3 regions of the Streptomyces flavovariabilis genome follow, and region 3 is predicted to be linked to each of the others. Evidence: riboswitches for the same ligand, from Rfam matches in the RefSeq annotation. Region 3 holds a riboswitch; each other region holds the start of a gene.
What was found. A riboswitch is a leader RNA that binds a small molecule or an ion and turns the genes downstream of it on or off. The one in region 3 is predicted to bind cyclic di-AMP.

Region 1 (6,968 bases), on a different contig from region 3:
ACGGTGCTTTTCGGGGCGCGGCGGGGCCGGGTGTCCTTGTCGAAGAAGACCTTCGCGAAGTCCAGGGCCGACCCCGAGGGCCGGGTCCGCGCGGGGCCGCCGGGGTTCTGGAAGACCCCGTCCTTGAAGTGGGGCGATCTGCGGATGCGCGCCATGCGCTCACCGCTCGGGTCCGCGCCGAACGCCCCGGGCCGGAGCGCGCGGAGCCCGGAGCTCAGGGTACGGAAACCGGCCACGGTACCTCCAGGTGGAGTCGGTCAGGCTTTCCATTATGGGCGGCCCCTCCGACAACACTGGCGTACAGGGACCCCACCAGAGATGGATACTGACCGATGATTCAGTATCCCGGCGGCGAAGGAGCCCGTATGGCCACCCCCCTGCTGTCCCTGACCTGGACCGATCACCTCACGGGACGGCAGGGCTTCCTGGTCGTCGACCGACTGGTGCGCGGGGTCGCCAGCGGTGGTCTGCGGATGCGCGCGGGCTGCACGCTGGACGAGGTCACCGGCCTGGCCCGCGGCATGACCGTGAAGGAGGCCCTGCACTACGACCCGGCGAACCGCTATGTCCCGCTCGGTGGCGCCAAGGGCGGCATCGACTGCGACCCCCGGGACCCGGAGGCGTACCCGCTCCTGGTGCGCTACCTGCGCGCGATGCGGCCGTACATAGAGAGCTGCTGGACGACGGGCGAGGACCTGGGGCTCACCCAGGACCTGGTGGACCGGGCCGCCGCCGAGGCGGGGCTGGTCTCCTCGATCCAGGCCGTGTATCCGCTGCTGGACGACGAGGCCGAGGCCCGGCGGCGGCTCCGGGACGCGTTCGCGGTCGAGGTCGACGGCATCGGTCTGGACGAGCTGGTCGGCGGCTGCGGGGTGGCCGAGGCGGCCCTGGCCGCACTGGACCGGGCCGGTGTGCCGTACGCCGGGACGCGGGTCGCCCTCCAGGGGCTGGGCACCATGGGCGGAGCCACCGCGCGCTTCCTCACGCGCGCGGGGCTGACGGTCGTGGCCGTCGCCGATCTCAAGGGCACGATCGTCAACCGGGCGGGGCTCGACGTCGAGGCGCTGCTCGCCGCGCGGGACGCCCACGGCACGGTGGACCGCTGCGCGCTGCGCCCCGGCGACCGCGAACTGCCGGGCGACGCCTGGCTGGCGGCCGACGCGGACGTGCTGGTGCCGGCCGCCGTGTCGTACGCGGTCGACGCCGGGAACCAGGAGCGGATCACCGCCCGCTGGGTCGTGGAGGCCGCCAACATGCCCGTACGGCCGGAGGCGGAGCTGCTGCTGGCCGCGCGCGGGGTGACCGTGCTGCCGGACGTCGTGGTCAACTCCGGGACGAACGCCTGGTGGTGGTGGACGCTGTTCGGGGACATCGGCGCCGACGCCGAGGAGGCGTTCGCGTACACCCGCCGCTCGATGCGGGTCCTGGTCGAGCGGATGCTGGCCCGCGCGCAGGCCGACGGGACGACACCGAGGGCCGCCGCCCACGCGATCGCGGCGGACCGGCTGCCGCTGATCGCGGAGCGGTTCGGCTGGTTCCGGTGAGGCGCCCACCGCCTCACCGACTGCCGTCGCGGACCGTGCCGGACAGGCTGAAACGCCCCGTCAGGGGGTGGGAGGCGGGTGGGTAGGGTGACGGCGTGACGAGAGTCCGGTTGAGTGTGGCCGAGCGGCGCGGGGATCTGCTGCGGGCCGCCATCGAGCAGATCGAGGCGAGGGGTGTGGCGGCGGTCAGAATCGCCGACGTGGCCTCCGCGCTGGGCGTGAGCAACGCGCTGGTCCTCTACCACTTCTCGACGAAGGAGCAGTTGGTCGCCGCCGCGTTCCGGCACGCGGCGGAGGGCGACCTGGCGCATCTGCGCAAGCTGCTCGGCCGCCGTGCACCGGCGCTGCGCCGGCTGCGGTCGGCCGTACGGTGGTACGCCCCGACCGGGCAGGCCAAGGGCTGGCGGCTGTGGATCGAGGGCTGGGCGGCGGCGCTGCGCGACCCCACGCTGCGGGGGGTGGCCCAGGACCTCGACCGGCAGTGGAAGGCGGCCCTCGCCGAGGTCATCGCGGAGGGCGTGGCCGCCGGCGAGTTCCGCTGTCCGGACCCACAGGGCACGGCCCTCCGTCTCACCGCCCTCCTCGACGGCCTCGCCGTCCAGCTGACGTCCTACGCCGGGGCGGTGCCGCGAGCGCGGGCCCAGGAGTGGGTGGAGGAAACGCTCGTCCGTGAACTGGGCCTGGAGGAAGAGCGGCTGGCCACCTAGGGGGTTTCCGACGGCTCCTGGAGGCCACGGCTGCGACGCCTGCGGGCCGTGCCGGTGTCCGGCACGGCCCGCAGGCGCGGGAGCCGCTCTCACGCCACCGGTGCGATCCGCATCCTGATGTCGTCCGGCGACAGCGCCCCCTTGGCCGTCACATGGTCGCCCGACGACTCCCCGCGCAGCCGGCGCCCGATCCACGGCACCAGGAACTCGCGCGCCCAGGCGACGTTGTCCCGCCGCACGTGGAGCGCGCCGCGCGGGGGCAGCGGAGGCCACTCCTGCTCGGGGTCGGCCGGCACGTCGAGGCCGAGGACCTGGCCCGCGCGGAGCGCCACGCGCGTGTGCCCCTCGGGCGACAGGTGCAGCCGGTCGGCGTCCCAGGCCCTGCGGTCCCGCACACTGCGCAGGGACCACAGGTCGAGCACCGGGCAGCCGTACCGGTCGGCGATGGCCCGGACATGTCCGTTGTACGTGGCGATCTTGCCGCGCAGGTGCTTGAGCACGGGCACGCCACGGGTGTCGAACCCGGTCGTCACCATGACTGTGCCGGACACGGCGGTGAGCCGGGCCAGGGCCCGCTCGAAGCGCTCGGCCACTTCGTCCGGGTCGGTGCCGGGCCGGATGATGTCGTTGCCCCCCGCGCAGAACGAGACGAGGTCCGGGGCCATGTCGACGGCCCGCGGAACCTGGTCCGCCACGATCTGGTCGAGGAGCCTTCCGCGTACGGCGAGATTGGTGTACCGGAAGTCGCCCTCGGGCCTGCGGTCGGCGAGAAGCACGGCGAACCGGTCGGCCCAGCCGACGAACGCCCCGTCGGGGCCGGGATCACCGACGCCCTCGGTGAAGCTGTCCCCCACCGCCACGTACGACCCGATCACTGCTCTGCTGTCACTCTTCGAATCGTCTGCCACAACAGCTCATGATTCACCTTCGAATGTGACCTACGCGACCGTAGGAAAGGGTTGACGGGCGGTGAGATAAGCCACTCCTAAAGTGTTCGCCAACTCCGGAATACACCGCTTGTCATGGATGTTTCGGAGTGAGCCGCCAGACCCGGAATCCACTGATCCGGAAATGGCTCCAGACGGTCCGGAAGGCGAAGTGCCCGCTCGTGTAGGGCTGCGGATCGGTGTGGTCGAAGACGAGCCGTCCGTTGTTCCACCATTGGACCGTCGAGCCGTCGGAGACGATCCGGACCCGGTTCGGCTCGCCCGGGACCAGCAACGGCTCGGTGTAGTCGAAGACCAGCGGGCGGACGCCGGGCTCGCCGACGTAACGGCGCAGCCGGGTCGTGGTGTTGTGGTTGGCGCCGTAGCCCGCGTAGTACGTCGTGAGGTGATCGTACTCGTCGAGGGCGCCGCCACGCGGCGTCGCGAAGAGGTCACCCGGGGAGCGGACGTCGGTCGCGTTCCAGAAGTTGTTGAGGTCCGAGACCCGGTCGTTGACCCCGCCCTCGGAGACGGGAGTGGCGGTGTACTCGAGGAGGTACGGCCCTGCGAGCCGCCGCCTGAACCACACGGTCGCGCCGCTCGGTACGTCGATCTCCAGGATGCCGCGGGAGGCGGTGACGGTGCCGCCGTCCTGGAGTTCGGTGACCCACTGCCCGAGGCCGTGACAGAAGTCGTCGTGGGCGATGAGGCGGCGGTGACGGGGCGCGGCGTGCGCGGCGGACGTGGGGGCGAGGGCCGCCAGGGCGGCCCCGGCGGCCAGGGCTCCGAAGGCTCTGCGGGTGGTCGGCACGGTGACACAACTCCTCGGGATCCGCCGGGAAGGCTCGGGAAAGCGCTTGCACTCCGGACGGGGTCACTCTGTCCCAACTGCCGCCGCCTGTCGATCCCTTGGGGCGGTCAGCGGCACGCACACACCGAAGGCCGGACCCGGGGATCGGGGTCCGGCCTTCGGTCGCGTGTCAGGCAGGCGGTCGTGCGGCCGGTCAGCCGACGGAGACGCCGTGCGAGCGCAGGAAGGCGACCGGGTCCACGTCCGAGCCGTAGTCCGGCGTGGTGCGGATCTCGAAGTGCAGGTGCGGTCCGGTCACGTTGCCGGTCGCGCCCGACAGGCCGACCTGCTGCCCGGCGGTCACGCTCTGGCCGGCCGAGACGGAGAGCTGGGACAGGTGGGCGTACTGGGCGTAGTGGCCGTCGTCGAGCTTGATGACGACCTGGTTGCCGTAGGCGCCGCCCCAGCCGGCGGAGACGACCGTGCCCGCGCCGACCGCCTTGAGGGAGGTGCCGGTCGGGACGACGAAGTCGACACCGGTGTGGTAACCGCTGGACCACATGCTGCCGGACATGCGGTAAGGCGTGCCGACGGTGGCACCGTCCACCGGGAGGGCATAGCCACTGGAGTTGCTCTCGGCGGCCGGCTTGGCGGCGGCAGCCGGCTTCGCGGCGGTCTCCGCCTTCGGGGCCGACTCGGCGGCGGACTGCTTCGGGGCCGAGGCCTTCGGCGCGGACGGGGCCGAGGGCTTCGGCGCGCTCGCCGCCTTCTTGCCGATCGACAGCTTGAGGCCCGGGTGGATCAGCGACGGGTCGGAGCCGACGGCGTCACGGTTGTCCGCGTAGAGCTTCTTCCAGCCGCCGCTGACGTTCTGGTCGTCGGCGATCTTGGCGAGGTAGTCGCCGGCCCGCACGCTGTACGTGCGGGCACCGGTGGCCTTTTCGGCGGCCTTCTTCTCGGCCGCCGGAGCGGACTGGGCGGCCTTCTCCGGAGCCGACTGCGGGGTGGCGGCGTGGGCGCCGGCGGCCCCCATGAGCGGCAGGGCGAGGGCGGCCCCGCCGGTTCCGGCGACGGCGATGGAGCGGGTGAAACGCTGGGTTTTGGGGCGGCGGTGCTTACCCTTCGCGGGCATGGCGAATTCCTCTCCGTCGCCTGCGAGGTGAGCTGTCGGGTGCGGGCTGGAGATGCCCGGCCGCGCCGGGGCGCGGCTTAACCCCAAGCCGTTCCGGGAACCGGAACAGGCGTCTTACCTGTGGGTCCCCCGCTCCTGCCGTACGTCGGGTCAGTGTGTGGGGCTCCGGGCGGCGGCAGGATTAGGCGTCCGTCCGGATTGGTGTGGAACGTAAGCGACCAAGACGCAATGGGACAAGCTTGCGGTTGCCCGTGACGGTGTTTTTCTTGACGCGCCGGCACCTGCGCCGTCACCGAGCGTGGATTACCGATCTCCCGCTTTCCTCAATGGCCCTGCACAATGCCGGAATTACGTGAGCATGGCGACAACGCATCGTCACGAATATGACGATGGTCACGCACCCCGACCTCATCTCCTTTACGATCGGGGCACGTTATCCCTTAGCGACCGAAGCGCTTTATTCGGACAGAACGGCTACTTCCGCTTAAGGCGGACGACCGCGGCGTCCAGATCCCCGCTCAGGCCGACCCGCAGTCCGTGATGAAGCAGCACGGCCCCTCGGTGAACTTCGCCCGTTTCGAGGCATTCGTACGATGCGGTCGGGTCGAGGGCGCGCAACCGGAGTGCCGGCACGGGCTCGCCGTAGCGCTGCGCCTGGAGCCAGGCGAGGACGACGGTCTCGTCGCCGAGGGTGTACTGCACGGCGCTCGGTCCGCCCTCCGGGGGCCGCAGCCGGTACAGGTCGCCGCGCTGCACCACGGGCCGGATCTCCTTGTAGAGAGCCACCCACTCCCCCGCCTCGGCGAGCTCCCCCTGCGTCCACTTCGTGAGGTCGCCGCCGACCCCGAGCACCCCGGCCATGGCGCTGACGAACCGGAACTTCAGGGAGCTGGCCCGGTGGTTGAGCATGGCGTTCGGGCTGTCGGTGACCCAGGCGGCCATGACCCGGGCCGGATGGATCTGGCTGAAGCCGTGCTGGATGGCGAGCCGGTCGAGCGGGTCGGTGTTGTCGGAGGTCCACACCTGGTCCGTGCGGCTCAGCACACCCAGATCGATCCGGCCGCCGCCGCCCGAGCAGGACTCGAAGGCCACGCCCGGATGGGCCGCCCGCAGCCGGTCCAGCAGGGCGTACAGGCCGCGCACGTGGTCGATCCACAACCGCTGCGGGTAGGGGTCGTCCGGCCAGCCGGCGTCGGTGAAGCAGCGGTTGAAGTCCCACTTGACGTAGTCGATCGGCGCGCCGGCGAGGAGCCCGTCGAGCTGCTCCCACAGGTACTCCCGGACATCCTCGCGGGCGAGGTTCAGTACGAGCTGATTGCGGAACTCCGTCCGCTTTCGTCCTGGTTGGTACTGCACCCAGTCGGGGTGTGCGCGGTACAGGTCGCTGTCCGGGTTCACCATCTCGGGCTCGACCCAGATCCCGAACTGCATGCCGAGGCCGTGCACGTGATCGGCGAGCGGCTTCAGCCCGCCCGGGAAGCGGTCGGGGTTGGGGCTCCAGTCGCCGAGCCCGGCCCGGTCGCTGATGCGCGCCCCGAACCAGCCGTCGTCGACCACGAACAGCTCCACGCCCATGGCGGCGGCCCGCTCGGCGAGCGCCCGCTGCTGCTCCTCGGAGATGTCGAACTCGGTGGCCTCCCAGGAGTTGAACAGCACCGGCCGGTCCTGCCCGGCGTCCGGGATCACGTACGCCCGCTGGTAGGCGTGCCAGGCGCGGCTCGCCCCGCCGAAGCCGCCGTCGCTCCAGAGCCCGGCGAAGAGGGGGGTCGTGTACGACTCCCCCGTGCCCAGCGTGAGCAGGCCCGAGTCGTCGTAGCCGGCTCCGCCGGTGATCTGCACGCGCGCGTCCGGGAGCTGGGCCACGGCGAT
Region 2 (6,968 bases), on a different contig from region 3:
GGCTGGCCGTGGGAGGGCCGATGTCCAGTCCGTCCGCCAGCGCCGTCAAATTCAGGCCGGGCGCCCCCTGCACGGTGCGCAGCGCCCGCAACTGGTGCGGGGACAGGCGCAGGGACGCCTCCTGCGCGGCGACCGACCACAGCGTCGTCAGAGTCTCCACGGCATCGGCGATCTGTGATGCGAGGGCCTCCGGGCCATCGCCCGGTCCCCTCGCCCGGTGGTCGCCGGGGCCGCCGAGATCGGTCACGAAACGGTCACTTCCATAAAGCTCCGGGTACTGATGAGGTCGCCCTCTTTCAATGGCTGTACCCGATGAACCGGGGGGCAAGCAGCCCGGTTCAGTGCCCGGCCCGACCGGGGGCGGCTCAGCCCGCGCTGAGTTCCGTCAACGCGGCTAGCGGCAGCGTGTGCTGGGTCTGGAGGACCTTCGCCCGCAGGTAGCGGACGTTGTGGGCGGTGGTGAAGACGCCCGTGGGAACGCGGTCGCGGACGCCGACGCCCAGGGACCGCAACTGGCCCGCCTTGTCAGGGTTGTTGGAGAGCAGGTCCAGCTCGCCGATGCCCAGGGCCCGGAGCATCTGGGCCGCCGCCGTGTAGTCGCGGGCGTCCTCCGGCAGTCCCAGGGCCGCGTTCGCCTCGTACGTGTCGAGCCCCTCGTCCTGGAGGGCGTACGCGTCGAGCTTGTTGTAGAGGCCGATCCCGCGGCCCTCCTGGCGGAGGTAGAGGAGCACGCCGCCGCGCTCGGCGATGCGCTCGACCGCCTCGCGCAGCTGCGGGCCGCAGTCGCAGCGGGCGGAGCCGAACACGTCCCCGGTCAGGCACTCGGAGTGCAGCCGCACCAGCGGGACCGGGCCGGGCTTGCCGAGGACCACGGCCACGTGCTCCCGGCCGTCGGCCAGCCCGTGGAAGGTGACGAGCTCGGCGTCGGCCTCGTAGCCGTCGTGGAAGCGCAGCGGGACCCGGACGCGGGAGCGCGGGGTGGCGATGACGTCGGGGGTGTCGGGCATGCGGGGCCTCCGGGTTCCGTTTCCTGCTCGGCTGCACAGCCGTACTGCTTCAGATTTGAAGCAGATCCACGTTCGGGAACCCTACTCTTGCTTTAAATTTGAAGCAATGAGAATCCGGCTCTGTGTGGCGCGCGTCACGAACAGGCCGGTGAAGACCTCCGCCGCCACGGCACGTCGTCCGCCGCCGGCCGCGTCCCGTCCTCCTGGAGTCCCTGCGCGATCGCCGCGGAGATCTCCTCCAGCTGCCCCACCTGCTCCTCGCTGAGCCGGTCGAACAGGAAACTCCGCACGGTCTCGACATGCCCGGGCGCCGCCCGCTCCAGCACGGCGAACCCCTCGTCGGTCAGCGCGGCGATGCTGCCCCGCTTGTCGTACCGGCAGGCCTCGCGCCGCAGCATGCCGTCCTTCTCCAGCCGCGTGACCGCGTACGTCAGCCGACTGCGCGTGATCTTCAGTCGCTCGGCGAGGTCGGTCATGCGCAGCCGCCGCTGCGGTGACTCCGACAGGACGGACAAGATGGAGTAGTACAGGTGCGGCATGCCGGCGTCCTGCTGGAGCTGCCGGTCGATCGCGTCCTCCAGGAGCAGCGAGGCGGCGATGTAGGCGCGCCAGGCGCGCTGCTCATCGGGGGTGAGCCAGCGAGTCGTCATGCCACCAGTGTAGGTTTGTTTCAAACTTGAACCAAGACCCGTCCAGTCCCGCCGTGGACCCCTCCAGTCCCGCCGTCCCGACCAGCCGCGGAGCGTCGATGCCTCACCCGTACGTCCTGCTGTCCGCCGCCGTCTCCCTCGACGGCTACCTGGACGACACCGGACCCGACCGGCTGCTCCTGTCGAGCCCGGCCGACTTCGACCGGGTCGACGAGGTCCGGGCCCGCGTCGACGCGATCCTGATCGGCGCCGGCACCATCCGCGCCGACAACCCCCGGCTCCTGGTGAACTCGGAGAAGCGACGGGCCGCCCGCACGGCCGCCGGGAAACCCGAGTACCCCCTCAAGGTCACTGTCAGCGGCTCCGGCGACCTCGACCCGGACGCCCGCTTCTGGCACACCGGCGGCGACAAAGTCCTCTACACGACCGACCGGGGTGCCGACCGTGCCCGTGCCCTCGGCCTCGCCACCGACGTCGTCCCGCTCGGCCCCGACCTCGACTGGCGGCGGCTCCTCACGCACCTGCACGACGTCCGGGGCGTACGGCGGCTCATGGTCGAGGGCGGCGGCCTGATCCACACCCAGCTCCTCACCCAGGGCCTGGCCGACGAACTCCAGCTGGTCCTCGCCCCGCTCTTCGTGGGCGACCCCCGGGCACCCCGCCTCTTCGGCCCCGGCGGCTACCAGGGCGGCCGCCTGCGGCTGCTGGAGTCACGGCAGATCGAGGACGTGGTCCTCATGCGCTACGAACCGACCGCCCCGGGCACCGGCCCCCTGCCCACCGCCGCCGACCACCACTGGCTGACTCTCGCCTGCGAACTGGCCGAGCGCTGCCCGCCGTCGGACACGGCGTTCAGCGTGGGCGCGGTCGTGGTCGCCGCCGACGGCACGGAACTGGCCCGCGGCCACTCCCGCGAGGCCGGCGACCCGGTCGTGCACGCCGAGGAGGCGGCCCTCGCCAAACTCGACCCGGCCGACCCGCGCCTGCCCGGCGCGACGGTGTACAGCAGCCTGGAGCCCTGCGCCCGCCGCGCCTCCCGCCCCGCCCCCTGCGCCCGGCTGATCCTCGACGCGGGCGTACGACGGGTCGTCACGGCCTGGCGCGAGCCGGACACCTTCGTGACGGACGCCGACGGCAGCGGCCTTCTCGCAGCCCAGGGAGTGGAGGTCGTCGTCCTCCCGGAGCACGAGGAGCGGGCCCAGGCCCCGAACCGCCACCTGCCGGGCTGAGTGCGGGCCGATCGGCCCAACAGATCCTGCGTCCGCACCACCGCCCGGGCCACGCTGCCTCCAGGGCCAGGACGAGAGCACGGAGGCGGCGGCCATGAGGTCAGCGGGGAGACGACGGACGGCGGCACTGCTCCTCGTGCCTCTGGTCACCGCGCTCGCCCTGCTCGTCCCCTCCTTCGATGCCGACGGTCCGGACGCCCGCACCATGGGCCCGGCCCTGTCCTCCGACGCCGCGTTCACCCATCCCGGCGTCCTCGTCGACCGGGACCAGCTGGACGCCCTGCGCGAGCACGTCACCGCCGGGCGGCAGCCCTGGCTGAAGGCGTACCTCGCGATGCGGGACAGCGTGTACGGCTCCTACCGGTACCGGGCCGAGCCGCACGAGACCGTCGTCTGCCCGGCCGGTGACCTTCGGGGCCGGGGCTGCGCCGAGGAGCGTGCGGACGCCCTGGCCGCCTACACCCAGGCCCTGCTCTTCACCGTCACCGGCGAGCGGCGGCACGCGGAGAAGGCCCGGCAGATCATGGACGCCTGGTCGGCAACGCTGCGCCGGCACACCGGGGAGAAGGCCGCGTTGCAGGCCGGCTGGACCGGGTCGGTCTGGGCCCGGGCCGCCGAGATCGTGCGGCACACGCCCGGCGCGGGCTGGCCGGCCGCGCGGGTGCGGGGCTTCGAGGACATGCTGCGCACCGTCCACCTTCCCCAAGTCACCTCGTCCGACCCGGACTTCACCGGCACCTGGGACCTCGTGGCGACCGACGCGGTCATCTCCGTCGCCGTGTTCCTCGAGGACCGCCGGGCCTTCGACCACGCCCTGGAACGCTTCCGGGAGCGGGTGCCCGCCTACTTCTACCTGGAGGAGGACGGCCCCGTGCCGCTCACCGTGCCCGGCTCCGGCGTGGACGGCCCGCAGCGCATGGCGTCGTACTGGTTCGGGCAGACCACCTACCGCGACGGCGTCTCCCAGGAGACCTGTCGCAGCTTCCGGCACGTCGGCGCCTCGCTCGCCGCCACCGCCCACATCGCCGAGACGGCCTGGCACCAGGGCGTCGACCTCTACGGCGGGAGCGAGGACCGGCTGGCGGCCGCGCTCGCCCTGCACGCCCGCCACGAGCTGGGCGAACGCGCACCCGAGTGGCTGTGCGGCGGGCGCGTCGAACGGAACCTCGGACCCCATCTGGAGGTCGCCCTCCACCACCTGGAGGAACGGCGCGGCCGGCCCGTCCCGGCCGCGCACGAGCTGGCCGCACGGGCCCGGCCCGCCGGCACCGACGACCTGTTCACCGCCTGGGAGACCCTGACCCACGCGGGCGCCCCGGCGGGCTGAGCGGAGGGTGTGCACGAGGTGCCCCGCGGATGGCGTACACTGGAGTCACAACGACGCGGGGTGGAGCAGCTCGGTAGCTCGCTGGGCTCATAACCCAGAGGTCGCAGGTTCAAATCCTGTCCCCGCTACTGAAGGCCGAGGGCCGGAGAACCACCCCGTTCCGCACCGCAACTGACGCACCGTCAAAACTCGTCAGTTACTTGTGTGGCGGTCAACTCGCCCGATTTAGCCCCGTCATGGCAGGTAAGTCCGCACGAAAAAGGTTAATGATCAAGTGGAATCGCTGGAATACCCCTCGCGCGTCTATTAACGTTCGATAACGCAGCGCGGTCGTCCCAGCCGTCACAGAAGGCGGCTCCGTGCGCACGTGCCGAATCCCGAAAGGGAACCGGGGAACCACCACTTGGGGTGAATCGGGCGTATACCACCGTGGCAGCACGGCCGGTATACGCGCGTAGGAGACCTTCCTGCTCCGAACCCGTCAGCTAACCCGGTAGGCGAGAAGGAAGGAAAGGAGCACGCCCACGTGGCGTCCAACCGGCCTGCCCCCGCGGCCCCGTTCGCGCCGAAGCGCGACACAGACACCTTCGGCTACGGCGGTCAGCACACCGACGAGGGCCCGTTCCAGGAGTGGAACCCCACCGAGGAGTCCATCCGTCCCGTCCGCGGCCGGCATCGCGTCACCAAGCAGCGCGGCGGAGGCCTCGCCCGCAGCTCCACCGTCCTGGGCGTCGGCGTCATAGCCGCCGTGGGTGCCGGCGGCATGGCCAGTGCCCAGACCGGCAAGCCCCCGGTGTCCATCTCCGTCCCGGACCTGCCCTCGGTGGGTTCCCTCATCTCGGACGACGACACCCCCGAAGGTTCCGCCACCCCGCTCAGCAGCCTCGGCACCGTCACGGCGGACACCGAGCAGGGCACCTCCGAAGCCGGCGCCGGTGAGGCGCTGCGCGCCCGGATCATGGCCCAGGTCGAGCACCAGCAGGACCAGATCGAGACCAAGGCCGCCCAGGACGCCGCGGCCGCCGCCGAGAAGGCAGCCGCGGACGCCGTCGCCAAGGCGGAGAGGGAAGCCAAGGCCAAGGCCGCCGAAGCCAAGAAGAAGGCGGAGGAGGAGGCCAGGAAGAAGGCCGAGGCCGAGCGGCTCGCCGCCCTCGCCAAGCAGTTCACGCTGCCGACCTCCTCGTACACCATCAGCTCCAGCTTCGGCCAGGCCGGCGCCTACTGGTCCTCCGGCTACCACACCGGCCTCGACTTCGCCGCCCCCACGGGCACGCCGATCAAGGCCGTCCACAGCGGCACCATCACCGAGGCGGGCTGGAACGGCTCGTACGGCTACAAGACCGTCCTCACCCTCGATGACGGCACCGAGATCTGGTACGCGCACCAGTCCTCCATCGGCGTCAGCGTCGGCCAGAAGGTCAGCACCGGCGACGTCATCGGCCGCGTGGGCGCCACCGGCAACGTCACCGGGGCGCACCTTCACCTCGAGGTCCACTCCGGTGGATCCTCGAGCGGCATCGACCCGATGGCCTGGCTGCGCGGCAAGGGACTGAACCCGTAAGCGGTACACGCCCGTTGAAGCACCGGCGACCCTGACGACGACCCCCCGACGTCAGGGCCGCCGGTTCTTTCGGCGTGCCACGGGACGGGCTTACGGAAGCTTTGCGTCAACTGCGGAATGAGGCGCTCCGGTACGGGCGTTGACAGTGGCCATGACTTCTCTCCGCAAGCTCGGCTCCTCCGACCTCGAGATCTTCCCGCTCGCCCTCGGCGGCAACGTCTTCGGCTGGACCGCCGACCAGGACCAGTCGTTCGCCGTCCTCGACGCCTACACCGCCGCCGGCGGCAACTTCATCGACACTGCCGACTCCTACTCGGCCTGGGGCGAGGGCAACCGGGGCGGGGAATCCGAGACCGTCCTCGGAGCGTGGCTCAAGGCCCGCGGCAACCGCTCGGACGTCGTCGTCGCCACGAAGGTCAGCCAGCACCCCGAGTTCCGCGGCCTGTCCGCCGACACCATCAAGGCCGCCGCCGACGCCTCCCTGCGGCGCCTCGGCACCGACCACATCGACCTGTACTACACGCACTTCGACCAGCCCGACGTGCCCGTCGAGGAGATCATCGGCGCGCTCGACAGTCTCGTGAAGGCCGGGAAGGTGCGGCACATCGCCGCCTCCAACATCTCCGCCGAGCGGCTGCGGGCGTCCCTGGAGTTCTCCGAACGCGAGGGACTCGCCCGGTACGTCGCCCTCCAGCCGCACTACAACCTGGTCTCCCGCGACACCTACGAGGGCGAGCTCCGGGACCTCGCCGAGCGGACCGGTCTGGCCGCCGTGCCGTACTTCGCGCTCGCGTCCGGCTTCCTCACGGGCAAGTACCGGCCCGGCACGACCGTGGCGAGCGCGCGGGCGGGGAGTGCGGCCACGCACCTGGAGACCGAGCGAGGGCGGCGAGTGCTCGCCGCCCTCGACGAGATCGCCGGGGCGCACGACGTACCCGTGGCCACGGTGGCTCTGGCGTGGCTGGCCGCCCAGCCGACCGTGGCGGCGCCGATCGCTTCCGCGCGGACGGTGGAGCAGCTGCCCGCGCTGACCGGCGTCGGCGAGCTGACGCTCTCGGAGGCCGAGATCGGGCGGCTCACGCAGGCCTCGGCCTGATCCCGGGTCTCGGCCCGCTCCCGGGTCTCGGCCTGATCCGGACGGCAGGTTTCAGGAGCGGTACGGGTTGTACGCGGGGTACGGCGCCGGCTGGGGGC
Region 3 (6,968 bases):
AGGCGCAGGGCCTCGGCGTGCCGTTCGTCGTCGGTGAGGTCGGAGTCGAGCAGCTCGCACAGGGCGATGTCCTCGGCGAGCCCGAGCCGGGCCGCCCGCTCGCGCAGCCGCAGCACAGGCAGCGTGGAGATGCCCTCGCGCAGGTCGGTGCCGGGGGTCTTGCCGGACTCGTGGGAGTCGGAGGCGATGTCCAGGACGTCGTCCGCGAGCTGGAAGGCGACGCCGAGCCGCTCGCCGTACTGGGTCAGGACGTGTACGACCGTCTCGTCGGCGCCGGACATCATCGCGCCGAACCGGCACGACACGGCGACCAGCGAGCCGGTCTTGCCGCCCAGCACGTCCAGGTAGTGCCCGACGGGGTCGCGGCCGTCCTGCGGTCCGGCCGTCTCCAGGATCTGGCCGGTCACCAGCCGCTCGAACGCCTCGGCCTGCACCCGAACGGCCTCCGGGCCGAGGTCGGCCAGGATGTGCGAGGCGCGGGCGAAGAGGAAGTCGCCGGTGAGGACCGCGACGGAGTTGCCCCAGCGGGCGTTCGCGCTCGCGACGCCGCGGCGCACGGCGGCCTCGTCCATCACGTCGTCGTGGTACAGCGTGGCGAGGTGGGTCAGCTCCACGACGACGGCCGACGGCACGATCCCGGGTGCGTACCGGTCACCGAACTGGGCGGAGAGCATCACGAGCAGCGGGCGGAACCGCTTGCCGCCGGCCCGCACCAGGTGCTGGGCGGCCTCCGTGATGAAGGGCACCTCGCTCTTGGTGGCCTCGAGCAAGCCTTCCTCGACAGCCGCCATTCCGGCCTGGACATCGGCTTCCAGAGCCTGGTCCCGCACGCTCAGCCCGAACGGCCCGACGTCGGTCACGAGGGGTCTCCTGTCTGCTGTGTCTGCCGGTGATTATGCGGATTGTCGATAGGTCGCTGCCCTCACTCGAGTCAGCGTATCCGGTCACGTTTCGATCACCGCCAGCGCCCGTGGTTACAGGCCGGGCGGTATCCGATCACGACCGTTATGTTTTCGATCAACCCATAAGAACAGATATTTATCGACTTACACAAATCTAGCGAAGTATGCACGATTTGCCGTGATAGATCAGCGAATTCCTCTTGGTGGAAATTGCCCTATGGACTCGTGATCAGTGAGTTGAATCACTTACCCCCCTTTTCCACCCCACCTCCACCACGGCCCCTACCGCCTTCCCACTCACGCCAGTTGAGCCTTGGCTCCCGCAAAGGATCAAGCGACCCAAACACCCCCGACCAAGGTCAACCGCGCGATATGTGACTGAGGTGCTTGTTCCCGACATGTGCTCTCGCATACGTTCCGGGCCTGTCCGGCGGACGCCTAATCCTGCCGCCGCCCGGACACCCCACCGGAACCGACTCACTCACGCAGGGCAGGAGCGGGGGACCCAGGTAAGTCGCCGGTCCGCACAGCGGCACGGCTCGGGGTGAAGCCGCGCACGGCACACAGCGCCGTACGCGGCCGGGCACCTCCCGGCCCGAACCCGACAGCTCACCTCGCAGGCGCCGGAGAGGAACATCGCCATGGCCGGACGAGGCAAGCACCGTCGCCCCAGAACCAACCCGCTGACCCGAGGCTTCATCGCCGCCGGAACCGGCGGAGCCGCACTCACCCTTCCGCTCCTCGGCGCCACCCACGCGAGCGCCGCCGAGCCCCAGAGCGCCCCCGCCGCCGCACAGTCCGTGCCGCAGGCGGCCCAGCCCGCCAAGCCCCTGACGTACACCGTGACCAAGGGCGACTCGCTCGCCCGCATCGCGGACAAGTACGACGTCCCGGGCGGCTGGAAGCAGCTCTACAAGGACAACCGCGCCGCCGTCGGCGACGACCCGAAGCTCATCCACCCGGGTCTGAAGCTGACGGTGAAGGCCACCAAGACGGACGCCGCGAAGAAGACGGCGACCAAGTCGTCCGCCCCCGCCAAGCCCGCCGGCGGTGTCGCCCAGGCCACCCAGGCCTCCGCGAAGACCTACGCCGACAACCTGGACGGGTGGATCCGCGAGGCGCTGGACATCATGGCGCAGAAGGGGATCCCCGGGTCCTACGACGGCATCCACCGCAACATCATGCGCGAGTCGTCCGGCAACCCCCAGGCGATCAACAACTGGGACTCCAACGCCGCCAAGGGCACCCCGTCCAAGGGCCTCCTCCAGACCATCGACCCGACCTTCCAGGCCTACCACGTGGACGGCACGTCGTGGGACCCGTACGACCCCGTCGCCAACATCACCGCGGCCTGCAACTACGCGGCCGACCGCTACGGCTCGATCGACAACGTCAACGGCCCGTACTGAGCCGTCCCGCCCAGCAGTCGCTCGAGGACGACGGCGATGCCGTCGTCCTCGTTCGACAGGGTGACCTCGTCGGCCACGGCCTTGAGTTCGGGATGGGCGTTGGCCATCGCGACGCCGTGGCCGGCCCAGTCGAACATCGGGATGTCGTTGGGCATGTCGCCGAAGGCGATGGTGTCCGCCGGCCGCAGCCCCAGATGCTCGGCGGCCAGTGCCAGGCCCGTCGCCTTGGTGATCCCGCACGGCTGGAGCTCGACCGTGCCGGGCCCCGACATCGTCACCGTCGCCAGTGAGCCGACCACCGAGCGGGCCGTCGCCGCCAACTCGTCGTCCGACAGATGGGGATGCCGCAGCAGCACCTTGCTGATGGGCTCGCCCCACAGCTCGTCGCGCCGGTCGACCCGGACGGCGGGCAGGGTCGGGTGCGGCATCAGATAGCCCGGCTCGATCAGCGTGAGCCCGTCGACCCCGTCCTGGTCGACCGCCGCGTACACCTGCCCCACCTCGGCCTCGATCTTGCCGAGGGCGGTCTCGGCCAGCTCCCTGTCCAGCGTGATGGACCACAGCAGCCGGTCCGCGCCGGCGTCGTACACCTGCGCGCCCTGCCCGCACACCGCGAGCCCCGTGCATCCGAGGTCGTCCAGGAGCGGCCGCACTCTCGGCGCCGGCCGGCCCGTCACCACGAGGTGCTGGGCACCGGCGTCCGCCACCCGCGCGAGCGCGGCGAGAGACCGGTCGGAGAGGGTGTCGTCGCCGCGCAGCAGCGTCCCGTCCAGATCGGTGGCGATGAGTGAATATGCGATGGGTGCGGCCATGATCAGAGAATACGGACAGTGCGCCCCTTCGTTTCATCGCACCACGGACGCCGATTGCCCGGTTGAAGGCCTCTGCACCGGTTGGCAACAACATGCTCCGCTACCTACCCGTGGGGGCGCATCGAGCGGTACCTTCCAAGTGTCCAGGGGGGACTTGATCGGGGGGTCAGGTTGAGCAGTGGGCGCATTCGCGTGGCTGGGCCCGGGGAGCTCGGCGAAGGGGAGAGGGAGCGCTGGCGTGCACTGCGCGCGGCCTCCGAGACACCACGCAACCCCTTCATGGAGCCGGAGTTCACCGAAGCCGTCGGCCGGGTCAGGCCGGGGGCCCGGGTCGCCGTGGTGTACGAGGGGACGGAACCGGCCGGCTTCCTGCCCTATGAGCGGGGCCCGTTGGGGCAGGGCCGGGCGATCGGGCTCGGCGTCTCGGACGCGCAGGGCGCGATCCTGCGGCCGGGCCTGGACCTGGAGACGGGCGAACTGCTGAAGGCCTGCTCGGTGTCGAGCTTCGCCTTCGACAACCTGGAGGCCGAGCAGCGGCTGTTCGTCCGGTACGCCGCCGAGGAGCACGCCACCTACGTCATCGACGTGGAGAAGGGCTACGAGACGTACGAGTCGGTGCTGCGCGCGCAGTCGCCGAAGTTCCTGAAGTCCACCCTGGCCAAGGGGCGCAAGCTGGGCCGGCAGGCCGGCGAGCTGCGGTTCGTGTTCGACGAACGCGATCCGGCCGCGCTGCGCACGCTCATGGAGTGGAAGTCCGCGCAGTACCGCAGGACCGGCCGCCGGGACCGGTTCGCCCAGGAGTGGATCACCCGGCTCGTCGGGCAGCTGGCCCGCACCCGGGCGCCGGAGTGCAGCGGCACGCTGTCCGCGCTGTACGCCGGGGAGCGGCCCGTCGCCGCGCACTTCGGGCTGCGTTCGGCCTCGGTGCTGGCCTGCTGGTTCCCGGCCTACGACCCGGAGTTCGCCAAGTTCTCGCCGGGTCTGGTGCTGCACCTGCGCATGGCCGAGGCGGCTGCCGCCGACGGCATCGGCATGCTCGACCTGGGGCGGGGCGCGGCCGAGTACAAGGACGCGCTGAAGACGGGCGAACTGCCCGTGTACGAGGGCGCGGTGACCCGGCCGGGGGCCGGCGCCGCGCTGCACTGGCTGAGCCGCGAGCCGGCGCGTCGCGCGCACAGCTTCGTCCGCGGCAGGCCGCGGCTCGCGTCGCTGGCCGCGCGGACGCTGAAGGGCGCGGCACGGCTGCGCCGTACCTGACACACAAGGGGGGTGGGCGCATGGCCCGTTCGGCGCGTGCGCAGGAGGAGATACGGCGGTTCCTGGACATCGGGGTGGTGCAGGTCGCCGAACTGGACCTCGACGGTGACGCGGCGGTGCTCAGACCTGGCCCGGGGAGCCCGCCCGTGACGCACGGTGAGGTGTTCGTGCTGGTCAGGAAGGGCGGCAGGCCCGTGGGCACGCTGCTCGGGCGGGTGCCGCGGGGAGCGGATCCCAGGGCCGTGCTGGCCCGGCGGGCGCGGGCGGAGTGCGGGCCGGCCGTCTCCGGCGAACCCGGAGTGACGCCGTTCACGAGTGTCGTCGTCGCGACCCGGGAGCGGGCCGGGCAGCTGGCCCGGGCGCTGGACTCGCTGCTGGCGCAGGACCATCCGCGGTTCGAGATCGTCGTCGTGGACAACGCGCCCGTCACGAACGGGACGCGGGAGCTGATCGAGCGGAAGTACGCCGAGCGCGTGCGGTACGTCTGTGAGCCTGTTCCGGGGCTCGCAGGCGCGCACAACACGGGGCTGGACGCCGTACGCGGCGAGGTGGTCGCCTTCACCGACGACGACGTGGTCGCCGATCCGCGCTGGCTGACCGAGCTGAGCGCGCCCTTCGCCGCCGACGCCGGGCTCGGGTGCAGCACCGGGCTGATCCTGCCCGCGCGGCTGACCACCCCGGCCCAGGTGCTGCTGGAGAGCCACGGCGGTTTCGCGAAAGGCTTCACTCCAAGGACGTACGACCCGGCGTGTCCGCCGGGCGACGAGCCGCTGTTCCCGTTCACGGCCGGGCGGTTCGGCTCGGGCGCGAACATGGCGTTCCGGACGGCGGTGCTGCGTTCCGTCGGCGGTTTCGACCCGGCCACCGGCGCCGGGACGGCCGCCCGGGGCGGTGACGACCTCTACGGCTTCGTGCGCGTCCTGGCCCAGGGCCACCGGCTGCGCTACACGCCGTACGCCCTGGTGTGGCACCACCACCGGGAGACCTGGCGGGACCTGGAGACCCAGGCGTACGGCTACGGCGCCGGGCTCACCGCCTACCTCACCGCGGTGCTCGTGAACCGGCCCGCGCTGCTGCCGGCGTTCCTCGCCCGGCTGCCGCGGGGCCTGGCCCACGCCCGCACGCTGACCGCCGTACGCGAGACGGAGGGCGGGGGGACGCCGGGTGATCACGACGTGCGGACACATCCCTGGCCGCGGCGGCTGTCGCGGTTGCAGCGCAGGGGGATGCTGTACGGCCCGGTCGGCTACCTGAAGGCGCGGCGGGCGCTGCGCGCGACTGCTCGGGGGGCGAGATGAGGACGTCGGCGAGCGCGCGGGGCGAGGGACGGGACGACAGCAGAGACCGGGCCGGACGGGGCGCGCAGGACGGCGAGGGACCGATAGCCCCGACGGGTGGTGTCGGTGCCCCGGAGGGTGTGGCAGGGGCCTCGGCGAGTTCAGGCGGTCCGGACGGCGTCGCGAGGGCATCGGCGAGTTCAGGCGCGAGGCCGGACGGTGGGGCAGCGGCCGCCGACCGGCCGGGTGGGAGGCCGGGCCGGGTGGCCAGGGACCTCGACGGGCCGGACGGGAGGCCGGGCCGGGGGGCCAGGGCCGCCGACCGGCCGGGTGGGAGGCGGGAGGGGGGTGACGGTGCCCCCGCCATCCCCGTCTTCCTGTACCACTCCGTCATGGACGACCCGCCGGGCTGGATCGCCGAGTTCACGGTCTCGCCGAAGCAGTTCGCCGCGCATCTCGATGCCGTGGTCCGCAGCGGGCGGACGCCCGTCACCATCAGCGCGATCGCCGATCACCTGGCCGGGCGGGCTCCGCTGCCGCCCCGCCCCGTGCTGCTCACCTTCGACGACGGGTTCGCCGATCTGCCCGGCCCCACCGCCGAGGCCCTGGCCGAACGCGGGCTGCCCGCCACCGCCTACCTCACCACCGGCGCCATCGCCCCGGGCGGCCGCAGTCTGCTGCCGCCCGCTCCGATGATGACCCTGGACCGGGCGGCGGAGCTGGAACGTTCCGGCATGGAGATCGGCAGCCACACCGTCACACACGCACAGCTCGACACCCTGTCCGCCAAGGCCCTGGCGTACGAACTGCGCACTTCCAAGGCCGTGCTGGAGGACGCCCTGGGCCACGAGATCCGCCACCTCGCCTACCCGCACGGCTACAACAGCCCGCGGGTGCGGGCCATGTCGGCCCGGGCCGGCTACGAGACGGCGACCGCCGTGCGGCACGCGCTCAGCTCCGGCCGCGACGAGCGGTACCGCATCGCCCGGCTCATCGTCCGGCGCACCCACACCGTCGCCGACGTCGAGGGCTGGCTGGCGGGGGCGGGCGCACGGGTGGCGCCGTACCGCGACGGGCCGAAGACCATCGCGTGGCGCTGGTACCGGCGGGCCCGTGCGGTGGTGCGCGGACCCGAGTTCGCGGGCTGAGAGGTCGTTTTCCACAGGCTCCCAACCACACCTGCCATCTTTTCCGCACCGCAATCCCGCACTCCGAGAATCACCCCAAGAACAAGCAGTACAGATGAAAACGACCTCTGACCCCGGCTGGAGCGGGCCGGTTCCTGCCTGAGCTACTTCAGCGGCTGGTTGA

Region 1: it holds a riboswitch for cyclic di-AMP, as region 3 does, so the genes downstream of both, IO24_RS0112905 (M23 family metallopeptidase) here and IO24_RS0130325 (transglycosylase SLT domain-containing protein) in region 3, are expected to answer to the same signal.
Region 2: it holds a riboswitch for cyclic di-AMP, as region 3 does, so the genes downstream of both, IO24_RS0121860 (M23 family metallopeptidase) here and IO24_RS0130325 (transglycosylase SLT domain-containing protein) in region 3, are expected to answer to the same signal.

Annotation. Positions count from the first base shown of each region.
Region 1 is NZ_JNXD01000006.1:154,384-161,351, reverse strand. Features, by position in the region: gene IO24_RS0112930 (MBL fold metallo-hydrolase) at 1-236, opposite strand, end outside; gene IO24_RS0112925 (Glu/Leu/Phe/Val dehydrogenase dimerization domain-containing protein) at 366-1,544, shown strand; gene IO24_RS0112920 (TetR/AcrR family transcriptional regulator) at 1,640-2,251, shown strand; gene IO24_RS0112915 (SGNH/GDSL hydrolase family protein) at 2,341-3,126, opposite strand; gene IO24_RS0112910 (DUF6250 domain-containing protein) at 3,272-3,988, opposite strand; gene IO24_RS0112905 (M23 family metallopeptidase) at 4,182-5,099, opposite strand; cyclic di-AMP (ydaO/yuaA leader) riboswitch at 5,104-5,258, opposite strand; gene IO24_RS0112900 (alpha-galactosidase) at 5,574-6,968, opposite strand, start outside.
Region 2 is NZ_JNXD01000011.1:516,660-523,627, forward strand. Features, by position in the region: gene IO24_RS0121830 (MarR family winged helix-turn-helix transcriptional regulator) at 1-247, opposite strand, end outside; gene IO24_RS0121835 (GTP cyclohydrolase II) at 366-1,007, opposite strand; gene IO24_RS0121840 (MarR family winged helix-turn-helix transcriptional regulator) at 1,142-1,657, opposite strand; gene IO24_RS0121845 (dihydrofolate reductase family protein) at 1,756-2,886, shown strand; gene IO24_RS0121850 (alginate lyase family protein) at 3,092-4,213, shown strand; tRNA gene IO24_RS0121855 (tRNA-Met) at 4,268-4,341, shown strand; cyclic di-AMP (ydaO/yuaA leader) riboswitch at 4,572-4,728, shown strand; gene IO24_RS0121860 (M23 family metallopeptidase) at 4,740-5,774, shown strand; gene IO24_RS0121865 (aldo/keto reductase) at 5,926-6,870, shown strand; gene IO24_RS0121870 (PrsW family intramembrane metalloprotease) at 6,922-6,968, opposite strand, start outside.
Region 3 is NZ_JNXD01000020.1:170,688-177,655, reverse strand. Features, by position in the region: gene IO24_RS0130330 (polyprenyl synthetase family protein) at 1-860, opposite strand, end outside; cyclic di-AMP (ydaO/yuaA leader) riboswitch at 1,371-1,540, shown strand; gene IO24_RS0130325 (transglycosylase SLT domain-containing protein) at 1,544-2,311, shown strand; gene IO24_RS0130320 (Cof-type HAD-IIB family hydrolase) at 2,275-3,123, opposite strand; gene IO24_RS0130315 (GNAT family N-acetyltransferase) at 3,310-4,380, shown strand; gene IO24_RS0130310 (glycosyltransferase family 2 protein) at 4,401-5,678, shown strand; gene IO24_RS0130305 (polysaccharide deacetylase family protein) at 6,050-6,805, shown strand; gene IO24_RS0130300 (glycosyl hydrolase) at 6,949-6,968, opposite strand, start outside.